DNA from 2 places in the Paenibacillus sp. Dod16 genome. Region 2 is predicted to be linked to the other one. Evidence: riboswitches for the same ligand, from Rfam matches in the RefSeq annotation. Region 2 holds a riboswitch; the other holds the start of a gene.
The links. A riboswitch is a leader RNA that binds a small molecule or an ion and turns the genes downstream of it on or off. The one in region 2 is predicted to bind S-adenosylmethionine.

Region 1 (5,618 bases), on a different contig from region 2:
ACTAAGGGGGAAGGAACTCGACGTAAAGGGGAGATAATCAATGGAAAAAATCACTTCGGAAGCAGAATTTCAGGTTGCAATCCAGTCTCCGCGACTGACCGTTGCCGTATTTAAAGCAGACTGGTGCGGCGATTGCAAGTTTATCGATCCATTCATGCCGGAGGTTGAGACGAAGTTCTCAAACCAATTGACTCTGGTAGAGGTTGACGTCGATGCTGTCGGTGACGTGAGTCAGCAGCAAAATATTTTGGGTATCCCCAGCTTTGTTGCATACTCCGATGGACGCGAGCTGGTTCGCTATGTTAACAAACTCCGCAAATCGCGCGAGGAAATTGAAGATTTCCTGCAGCGTGCCGTGGACGTATACAGTACGATTCATAAGTAAGGGTGACCATAGCACCGCCGCCTTGATCTATAACTGGCGGCGGTGTTGTTTTATATATCGAATAGAGGTATGGCGATGAAGTCAAGTACCTGGATCATGAAGGTTTTTCTCATTTTTGAACATTTTGTCACAATCGCTCAAGTGACCGTGGCGGTAGAATCAGGTATAATGAAATGTGGACTGTGTACGATGCGATCCTGTAAAGGTTTAAATAGTGAATGATTAGGAGCAGCAGGTGAGATAAGTGAATGATAAACAACTAAAATGGCTGAGTTACATAACATGCTTAGTTATGTTCTGCGCGACGTTCGGTGGCATGGTTGTGACAAAGACGGACTCGGGACTCGGTTGCGGTCAGGAGTGGCCGCTGTGCAACGGTAAATTTGTTCCCGCTTACACGGTATCCTCCATGATTGAGTATTCACACCGGGCCGTTAGCGGAATGGCGGGTTTGGCGGCGCTCGCTTCGCTGATTGCGTTCTGGAAGTACAAGCGGGATCGCCGGGATTTGATGGCTTATGTTATCGGGACCTCGGTATTCGTTATTGTACAGGCGATCATGGGTGCTCTTGCGGTGGTTAAGCCTCAATCGGCTGCGATTATGGCGCTGCATTTTGGCTTCTCGCTGATTGCCTTTGCTAGCTCTGTCATGCTGGCTCTGGGTATGCGGCGGGTAGAACAGGCGAAGGGGCCCGTAGACTTGGAGCGTCTGCCTCGGGTAAGCAAGGGCTTCCGTAATTTAGTATGGGGCACAGCCTTGTACAGTTACATCGTGGTTTATATCGGTGCGTTCGTCAGCCATACCGATTCCCGGGAAGGGTGCTCCGGCTGGCCGCTGTGTAACGGGGAAGTGATACCGGAGCTGAGCGGAGGGGTAGGCATCGCCTTTATGCACCGCGTGGCGGCGCTTCTGCTGCTGATCGTTGTGGCGGTGATGGGGCATTTTGCATATTGGCGGAACCGCGACAACCGGGAGATCCAGATGCTGGGCATCTCGGCAACCGTGCTCTGTCTGCTGCAGGTGTTCAGCGGCGCCCTCATTATGGCAACGATGCATAACGAGGAGGTTTACGTATTCTCCGCACTGGGGCATACCTTGCTGATCTCCGCCTTATTCGGCGTACTGTGTTATTTAAGTGTCAGGGTTTGGCAGCTCAGCAGACCGGTTAAAGCCGAAATGCGGCCCGATCATAGCATACCTCGCGAAAAGATTGTATAAAGAAAAGCAAAAACCATGAAATAAAAAGATCGAATTCAGACAACATCGTTTATGCAAAGTCCCCGAGCCTGCCTCGAGGGCTTTGTTGTATAGTAAGGGGGGAGCCGATGATAACCAAGCCATCCGCTCGACCTGTCCGATATCAAGGAGATGGGGGTTGTCTGGTCGTTTCGGGGGCATCCTATAAGAACAATCCCTGGTCATGGATGGAATGAAACCGGGATACCCGGATGAGTTATTCCTGCGTGAGGATATCATGAAGACGGTTGAAATGCGGTGGAATCCCTATTTTGGCAAATAGCGATCCAAGAACCAAGGTTAATCTGATGACGCGAGGGGGGTACCGCCATGCTTCGAATGTTACTTGGGGAACAGCCCCGGCAGAATAACGGCCTGCTTGAGGAAGCCATCGAATCGATGGTCCAAACAACCCGGCTGCTGCAGAAGGAAATGGAGAAAAATCAGGATCCGACGCATGATTTTCGCAAGCTTGAGATTTGGACCCGGGGGTTGATCGTTTCCCTGGATGAGCTGGAACAGAGCTGGAATGCGGCCAGGCATTTCAGTCAATCGATCCAATCGGGTTACATCGATGACATGTCGATTCAGGAGCAAGGGGAATATCAACGGTATGTGTATTTTTACAAAAACGGCTTCATCCGCGTATTCTCGATCCTTGACAAGCTGGGGACGGTGTTGAACGATTTGTATGATCTTCATACCTCCAAGGTGAAGGCGCATTTCTCTTATTTTACGGTCCTGCGGCAGTTTAAATTCCTAAAGGCCCACGGAGAGCTGGCCAAAGAGCTGGAGGAGATCAAGGATCGTTACAAAACACCGCTGAACACCCTCCGGAAACGGCGCAATGCTGAAATCCATTACATGAATTCCGAGATGCAGGATGATTTGTGGCAGCGTCATCAAGGGCTGTCGGACAAGATCGAGCTGGAGGATATCGGCCAGCACCTGGACGATCTCAAACAGGGCGTTGATATGGTATGCCGGAGTTTGGCGGCCTCTTATAAATATACGAACAAGCTTTGGGCGAAAAATGGAGTCAGGACTTAGGCACAAAATCGCCATGAAATTCCTTTTGACAAAAACCTGAAAAGAATCTATACTAACTATTGCATTCATTAAATGTTATCAAATCAGATCAAATTAATCGGGAAAATTTCATATCGATGTTTTCTTATCGAGAGAGGCGGAGGGACAGGCCCGATGAAGCCCGGCAACCGACTCCAGCGTGTAATTGCARAACGCGATGACGCATGGAGTGACATGGTGCTAATTCCTTCAAAGCTACAGGATATCCTTGGCTTTGACAGATGAGAAAAGGCGTTGACTTTTACGTAAAGAGGGCCCTTTTTGATTCTACAAAAAGAGGCTCTTTTCTTTTGGGTAAATAGATATGAAGCTACGGAAAAAGGAGGATTATCGGATTGATTGAGCTCAAGCAATTGACGAAGCAGTACGGAAAAGCCGGAACTTTAACAACTGCGTTGTCCGAATTGGATTTGTCGATTGAAAAAGGAGAAATTTTCGGAGTGATCGGACACTCCGGTGCAGGTAAAAGTACATTGATCCGTTGTATCAATTTGTTGGAGCGGCCCACCTCGGGCGAAGTGTGGGTGAACGGTAAGAACTTGACGTCGCTTGGCAAGAAGCAGCTTCAGGCGGAACGCCGCAAAATCGGCATGATTTTTCAGCACTTTAACCTGTTGTCATCGGCGACGGTGTACGATAACATTGCGTTTCCGCTGCGTCTGATCAAGACGCCGAACGCCGAACTGGAACGTAAAGTATCCGAGTTGTTGGCCTTGGTCGGCCTCGAGGCGCATCGGGACAAGTACCCGTCTCAGCTATCTGGGGGCCAGAAGCAGCGGGTGGGCATAGCCAGAGCGCTCGCGAGTGATCCGGAAGTGCTGCTGTGCGACGAAGCGACTTCGGCTCTTGACCCGCAGACTACGGATTCGATCCTGCGCCTGCTGCTGGACATTAACAAAAAGTTTCATCTGACGATCGTGCTGATTACCCATGAAATGCATGTGATTCAGAGCATATGCGACCGGGTCGCCGTTATTCATCAAGGCGGCATCGTGGAGCAAGGCCCGGTAACGGAAGTGTTCCTGAAGCCGAAGCATGAGGTAACCCAGGAATTTATCCGTCAGGAGATGGACAGTGGCGAAGCTTTCCGTCTGGCCATTCAGGGCCAGACGAACGGACCTTCAAGGGCGGTGCAGATTACGTTCCTTGGATCGAAAACGTACGAATCAATTCTGTCCCATACCGTCCATGAGACGGGCGTGAATTTTGCAATTCTGCAGGGTACCATTTCCACGATCAAAGAAACGCCGTACGGCCAACTCATTGTCCGTTTTGAAGGGGAAGAGGGCGCCATCGAAGATACGATCCGGAAGCTCCTTGAACAAGGATTAGACGTGGAGGTGATTCATTAATGTTCGAACTCGATTTTACCCAGATCGACTGGAAAGAAATATGGACGGCAACCTTGGATACCCTTCGGATGCTGGGGGCATCGGCATTGTTCAGCTTCATTATCGGACTGCCGATTGGCGTGCTGCTCTACATGGCCGCTAGATCCACATCCGGCCTGGTACGCTTCGGATACTCGATCCTGTCGTTCATTGTGAACATCCTGCGTTCGATTCCATTCATTATCCTGATCGTTGCGATGATCCCGATTACGAAATCGCTTGTGGGTGTTTCTTATGGCGTGCTGGGAACCATTCCACCGCTCGTGATAGGCGCAGCGCCATTCTTCGCCAGACTCGTGGAAACTGCCTTGAATGAGGTGGACAAAGGGGTCATTGAAGCGGCTCAGGCCATGGGCTCCTCGACAAGCCAGATCATATGGAGGGTTCTCCTTCCGGAGGCTCGCCCGGGTTTGCTGGCTGGGATGACCATCACGATTGTAACCCTGGTATCGTATACCGCGATGTCCGGTCAAGTCGGCGGCGGCGGGTTGGGCGATTTGGCTATCAAGTATGGATATTACCGTTATGAGACGGAGATTATGATCCTGGCCGTCGTATTAATGATTGTGCTGGTACAACTGCTGCAGATGGCAGGAGATCGCTTGGTCCGACATTTTACAAGAAAATAACGGAATGGATGAGGCATCAAGGAAGACAATATAAAAAAATAATATATTTTCGGAGGGAGAGTTTTTAGAATGAAAAAATGGACATTGGCATTGATCAGTTTGACATTGGTTACGGTGCTGGCTGCGTGCGGCAGCAAGCCTGCGGATAACGCGGCTGAGCCAGGGGGAACAACAGGAGGCGGCGCTCAAGAGCCCGTAACTTTGAAAGTCGGCGCTTCGCCTTCACCACACGCCAAAATTTTGGAGCATATCAAACCAGCGCTTGAAAAAGAAGGTGTGAACCTGGAAATCGTGGAATTCACCGATTATGTTCTGCCTAATACGCAAGTGGACTCCAAGGAAATCGACGCGAATTTCTTCCAGCACAAGCCTTACCTGGATAATGAAATCAAAGAGCGCAAACTGGACCTGGAGTCCGTGATCGCCGTGCATGTGGAGCCGCTGGGTGCATATTCCAGAACGATTAAATCGGCCGATGAGCTGAAGGATGGAGCCGTTGTGGCGATCCCAAGTGACCCATCGAATGCGGGCCGTGCATTGACCCTGCTGTCCAAGAATGGCGTCATTAAGCTGGAGGATGAAACCAAGCTTGAAGCTACCGCTAAGGATATCGTGGAAAATCCGAAAAACCTGGAGTTCAAAGAAGTTGAAGCCGCGATGCTGCCGCGTATGCTGGATGAGCTGGATCTGGCTGTCATCAACACGAACTACGCGCTTGAAGCGGGACTGGATCCAACAAAGGATGCACTCTTTATCGAAGACAAAGAGAACCCTTACGCCAATCTGCTGGTAGCTCGTCCGGACAACAAAGACTCCGACGCCATTCAAAAATTGGCGAAGGCGCTGACTTCCGAGGACGTGAAGACCTTTATTGAAGAAGAGTACAA
Region 2 (5,618 bases):
CGCTGCTGATGCTTCCGCTCGTGCTTCCGCCTACGGTGGTTGGCTTTCTTCTGCTTGTCATGCTGGGCAGAAACAGCTGGATAGGTTCAGCTGCCGAATGGCTGTTTGCCAGACCCATCATTTTTAGTTGGGGAGCCGCGGTCATAGCGGCTATCGTGGTCTCGTTTCCGCTTGTGTATCAGAGCATGCGGGTGGGCTTTGAGTCTGTGGACCCGGAGCTTGAGGATTCGGCGCGATCGGCCGGGGCCGGCGAATGGCAGGTCCTTCAGTGGATTACGCTGCCGCTTGTTCGCAGGGCGGGAATTTCGGCGTTCATACTGGCCTTTGCCAGAGGTTTAGGGGAATTTGGGGCAACCTGGATGGTTGCAGGCAATATACCGGGCGTTACGCAAACGCTGCCCACGGCGATTTACGTTGCGGTAAGCAATGGCGAGAGCGGGCTGGCGTGGGCGTGGACGGCGGTCATTATTTTGTTCTCATGGCTGTTACTGGCCGCGTCAGGAACGGGCAGAAGCAGAGAAAGAGGCGGGCAGACTTGACGGGAGCACCATGTTTACATATGCTTCGAATAGAGCTTGTTAGCAACTATATAGAGAACAAGGCACAGCACATCGTGGAGAGGATGGAAGAAGCATGAGTTTACTTGGAGCAATTGAAGCAGGAGGAACCAAGTTCGTTTGCGGCGTGGGTATGGAGGATGGAACGGTTGTGGAGCGAGTGAGCTTCCCGACAACAACCCCTGAAGAAACCATGGCAAATGTCTTTAACTTTTTTGCTGATAAGGATATAGAGTCGATCGGAGTCGGTTCTTTCGGGCCGATTGATCCGGTGAAGGGCAGCCCGACTTATGGCTGCATTACAACGACACCAAAGCCGCATTGGAGCAATTACAATATTGTCAAAGCATTGGAAGAGCGTTTTCATGTTCCGATTGGGTTTGATACCGATGTAAACGGAGCAGCTCTTGGAGAATATACATGGGGCGCTGCCCAGGGACTGGATAGCTGTCTGTATATCACCATTGGAACGGGAGTAGGAGCAGGCGCCGTGGTAGCTGGTGAATTGATCCACGGATTGTCTCATCCGGAGATGGGGCATATTTATGTGCGCCGCCATCCGGAAGACCGGTATGAAGGGACCTGTCCTTATCATGCAGATTGTCTGGAGGGGCTTGCAGCCGGACCGTCTCTTGGCAAACGTTGGGGAGTTCCCGGTGTGGAATTGACGCCGGATCATCCGGCTTGGGAGATGGAGGCTTATTATCTGGCACAAGCGCTGATGAATTATGTCCTCATTCTGTCCCCTCAGCGTATCGTGATGGGCGGAGGCGTTATGAAGCAGGAGCAGCTGTTCCCGCTGATCCGCACGAAGCTTCAGGAGCTGCTGGCCGGATATGTACAGCATCCAAGCCTTCATGACGGGATTGATCAGTTCATCGTTCCGCCGATGCTCGGCGATAATGCGGGTCTCTGCGGTGCATTGGCGTTGGCCAAGCTTGCAGTAGATGAGGCCAAGAGCGTTCAAGCTTAACTTTATTTGTTATATAGAGTGAGCCAAAATGAGTTTGACTTTATTACAGATTATGGTATTATGAATTCAACAGTATAACGTATGGAACGGGAAGCACCTTTCTTTGTCGCTGCGGCGGAGGAGAGGTGCTTTTTTGCGTTGTTCCATCGTTGTGCTGAATGCTAAACGGGAGGTATTCGAGGGATGCAAATTGTATTCATGAATCAGATGAGCGGAGCGGATGAGTCAGGTCACCTCCGTTCTGCTCAAGTATGGATCGGTGAGGAAGAGGGAGGATGGCGGCTCGGCTGGCGGAACATGGAACCGGACGGTGAAGTATCCGATGATGAGTGGTATGAAGGGAATTCATGGAATGAGTTATTATGCGTGTATCGACATCAATTAGCGAAGAAGCTTGGAGAGGGGTTCCGGCCGCTTGTGGAGGGGGTATTCCACGAACCGGGAGAGACTGGAGGCAAGAATCTTGGTGTGCAGAAGCTGCAGTGCTACAGTGAGCTGTATGGCTCGGAGGAGCTGTACACGGAGCTGTGTGCCTGGCGCAGGAGAAAGGCGGCTTCCGGAAGAAAAGCACCTTATTTCATTGCCAGCAATCGGGTGCTGCGCATGATTAGCGCCTTCGTCCCCCAGAACGAGGAAGAGCTGCTGCAGCTTCCGGGAATCGGAATCAGCAAGTCTTCAGAGCATGGGGCGGAGTGGCTGGAGATCACGTCAGGAATCGAGCGAACCACAACCTTTCCACTGGATTGGGTTGATAAGCAGCTGCAGGAAGAGGTGTTCTTGTCCTGGCTGTATAAGCAGAAGGAGCAGCGCTACAAGCAAGAGCTGGACCGTTTCCGAATTCGCCGTACGATGCTGCTTGGCATAGCTGAGGGAGCTTCGCTGACCGAGCTGGAAGAACGCACTTCGTTATCTCGTCGAGATTTGGTTGAGGAATTGGAAGGTCTTGAGAAGGACGGTTATGATACGGAGCAGCTGCTGGAGGTTGAACTGAATACGATGACGTCTACCGAGCAGGCGACGGTATGGAAGGCTTTTGAGGAGCTGGGCGATACATTTCTTAAACCCGTATTACAACGGGTATATGGAGAAGGACAAGCCCACAATGGAGAGGTAGAAGAGATTGGCGGAACGGAGAAGCTGTATGAGCGGCTGCGCCTGATCAGGATTCGCTTTCGGCGGGAAGAACCTGGTAAAGCGAACGCAGGCTAATTCCAGGTAATGAAAACAGGACGGATTCCCTTGCGGCAGGGAGATCCGTCCTGATGGTTTCGAGAGCTTCATATCCAGTCTTTCTTACGGAACAGATAAAACATGAGAGCACCGGCAGAAATCATGACGCCTATAACTACATAATAAGAATATTCCCAGTGAAGCTCAGGCATATTGTCAAAGTTCATGCCGTAGATGCCTGTAATCAGCGTCAGTGGAATGAAGATCGTTGTAATGGCGGTAAACACGCGCATGATTTCATTGGCCCGATTGGCGATACTGGATTGGTAAGCCTCTCGAAGGTTTCCCATGAGATCCCGGTAGGTTTCGAATGTTTCGGAAATTTTCACGGCATTTTCATAGATATCGCTGAAATATTTTTGCAGCTGGTCATCGATCAGCCGGAGATCTTTTTTGTTAAGTGTATTGATAACTTCCTTCTGCGGTCCAAGCACCTTTTTCAACCAAAGAATCTCGCTTCGCAGACCGATGATTTCGCTGAGGTGGGATTTTTTGGTATGCATCAGAATGTCTTCCTCCAGCTTTTCAATCCGCGCCTCGATGCGGTCCCCGACGGAGAAATAGTTGTCCGTCACAAGGTCGATCAAGAGATAGAGGAAGCGGTCAGGCGTGCTGACTTCATCCTCCCAGAGAAGCGGTTTAACGGTGCGCAGCTCGTGGATCTTTTGCTTGGTCACCGTAATAATAAAATGTCTGCCCAGGAAAACATTCAATGCCCGAAGGAAAATCTCTTCGTCGTCAAACCGGATGCTGTTCACGACGATAAAATAGTGGTTCTCGTATATTTCAATTTTGGGACGCTGCTCCTCTTCGCTGAGGCAATCCTCAACCGCAAGATCATGCAGGGAGAAGAGGGGCTGCAGTTCCGCTAAATCATCCACATCCGCATCCAGCCAGTAGAAGCCGCTGGCCGGAGGTGTCAGCGTCATTTCGATGTCATCAACAGGGGTAAATACGCCCGAATCGACCAACCGGATTTTCATCTGATATCACTCCTTTGTCAAATACAAGCTGCTTGGTTAAGCAGTAAAGGCACAGGATATCAGCCCACCGGTATACGGGCATAATCAAGGAAGGTTAGAATACGATAAAAAGCGCATGAAAAATAACGCCGCCCTCTGCCGGTAAGCTGATCTTAATCCTATGCGGTTGTGCGTCTTGTGCATCCAGTTTCTGGCTCGGGTCACCGTCCATCTTCCATGTCACCTCTTTCATACTCGGTTTTAAACAGCACTTGTCTAGTATAACGCCGGGTGTAGGACCTTTCAAGTTGAAATCCGGTCCAGCCAGGGGCCACGGTACAGGGTATGGAAACCTTCGGTGAAGTGTGACGGACTTTATGAAAAGGTTCTTGACGAAAAATTGGGAATGATTTAAAGTAAGTATCAATTACGAACAATTTAAGACAACTGAATAAAGCGAAATCTTATCAAGAGCAGGTGGAGGGACTAGCCCTATGAAACCCGGCAACCGGCGGCAACATCGCACGGTGCTAATTCTTGCAGGAGATACGACGCTTCTTCGAAGCCGTTGTATAGTCTGACAGATGAGAGAGGCGCATTGTGATACGTATATGATGACCTTTCTCTACTTTGAGAAAGGTCTTCTTGCGTTTATACAGTCTAACGCTCTTTCTCACAGCTTTTTTATGGATGTATCATTTCATATTTCGAAGGAGTGAGCCACGATGCCAATTAAAATTCCGGATGCCTTGCCGGCAAAGGAAGTTCTGGCTGGAGAAAACATTTTTGTCATGGATGAGAGTCACGCATTTCATCAGGATATCCGCCCATTGCGGATCGCTATTTTGAACCTGATGCCTACCAAGGAAACGACGGAGACCCAACTGCTGCGATTGATCGGTAACTCCCCGCTCCAGGTGGATGTTGTCCTTCTTCACCCGAGTTCGCACGTTTCGAAGAATACGTCGGCTGAGCATCTGAAATCATTTTACAAAACCTTTGAAGAAGTGAAGAACCGTCGCTTTGACGGCATGATCATTACAGGAGCTCCGGTCGAGCAGTTGGAGTTTGAAGAAGTGAATTACTGGGATGAGCTTACTGAAATTTTTGAATGGACCAAGACGCATGTGACCTCCACGCTCCATATCTGCTGGGCATCGCAAGCCGGACTTTATTATCATTACGGCGTGCCGAAATACAGCCTCGAGGAAAAATGCTTCGGCGTATTTCCGCATACGATCAATGAAACATGTACCAAGCTGCTCCGCGGATTTGACGAAATGTTCTTTGTTCCGCATTCCCGTCATACGGAAGTTCGGCGCGAGGACATTACAGGCATTGACGATTTGGTCATCCTGTCCGAGTCCGAGGAAGCAGGCATTTATTTGGTATCAAGCCGGGATGGAAAGCAGATTTTTGCCACGGGGCATTCCGAGTATGATGCGGACTCTCTGAAGTGGGAGTATGACCGGGACGTTGCCAAGGGCATGGACATCGAACTGCCGCGGAACTATTACCCGAATAATGATCCAACAAGGACGCCTCCGTCCATATGGCGGGCGCATGCAAACTTATTATTTACTAATTGGCTCAATTWCTATGTATATCAGGAAACGCCATACGATATTGGTCCGCAAATATAGCAGTATACGGGAGGAGAGTTTGTGATGGAGAAGAAACCTTTTAATATAGAGAGCCGGCTGGCACAGATCGGCTCGGTGCAAGAACCGGTAACCGGAGCCGTGAATTTTCCGATTTATCAGGCTACGGCATACCGCCATCCCAAATTAGGCCAGAGCACGGGGTTTGACTACGCCCGTACGAAAAATCCGACCCGGTCGGTACTGGAGGACGCCTGCGCCGAGCTGGAATCCGGCGATGCCGGCTTTGCTTGCA

Region 1: linked by a shared signal. The riboswitch ahead of ACPV3A_RS19135 (methionine ABC transporter ATP-binding protein) and the one ahead of metA (homoserine O-acetyltransferase MetA) in region 2 are both predicted to bind S-adenosylmethionine.

The regions. Positions count from the first base shown of each region.
Region 1 is NZ_JBNDYG010000027.1:55,744-61,361, reverse strand. It holds gene ACPV3A_RS19150 (thioredoxin family protein) at 41-385, shown strand; gene ACPV3A_RS19145 (COX15/CtaA family protein) at 630-1,604, shown strand; gene ACPV3A_RS19140 (Cthe_2314 family HEPN domain-containing protein) at 1,953-2,672, shown strand; SAM riboswitch class I at 2,794-2,939, shown strand; gene ACPV3A_RS19135 (methionine ABC transporter ATP-binding protein) at 3,047-4,063, shown strand; gene ACPV3A_RS19130 (methionine ABC transporter permease) at 4,063-4,731, shown strand; gene ACPV3A_RS19125 (MetQ/NlpA family ABC transporter substrate-binding protein) at 4,801-5,618, shown strand, end outside.
Region 2 is NZ_JBNDYG010000053.1:8,320-13,937, forward strand. It holds gene modB (molybdate ABC transporter permease subunit) at 1-539, shown strand, start outside; gene ACPV3A_RS30890 (ROK family protein) at 634-1,530, shown strand; gene ACPV3A_RS30895 (HRDC domain-containing protein) at 1,714-2,739, shown strand; gene corA (magnesium/cobalt transporter CorA) at 2,808-3,743, opposite strand; SAM riboswitch class I at 4,184-4,313, shown strand; gene metA (homoserine O-acetyltransferase MetA) at 4,448-5,365, shown strand; gene ACPV3A_RS30910 (PLP-dependent transferase) at 5,390-5,618, shown strand, end outside.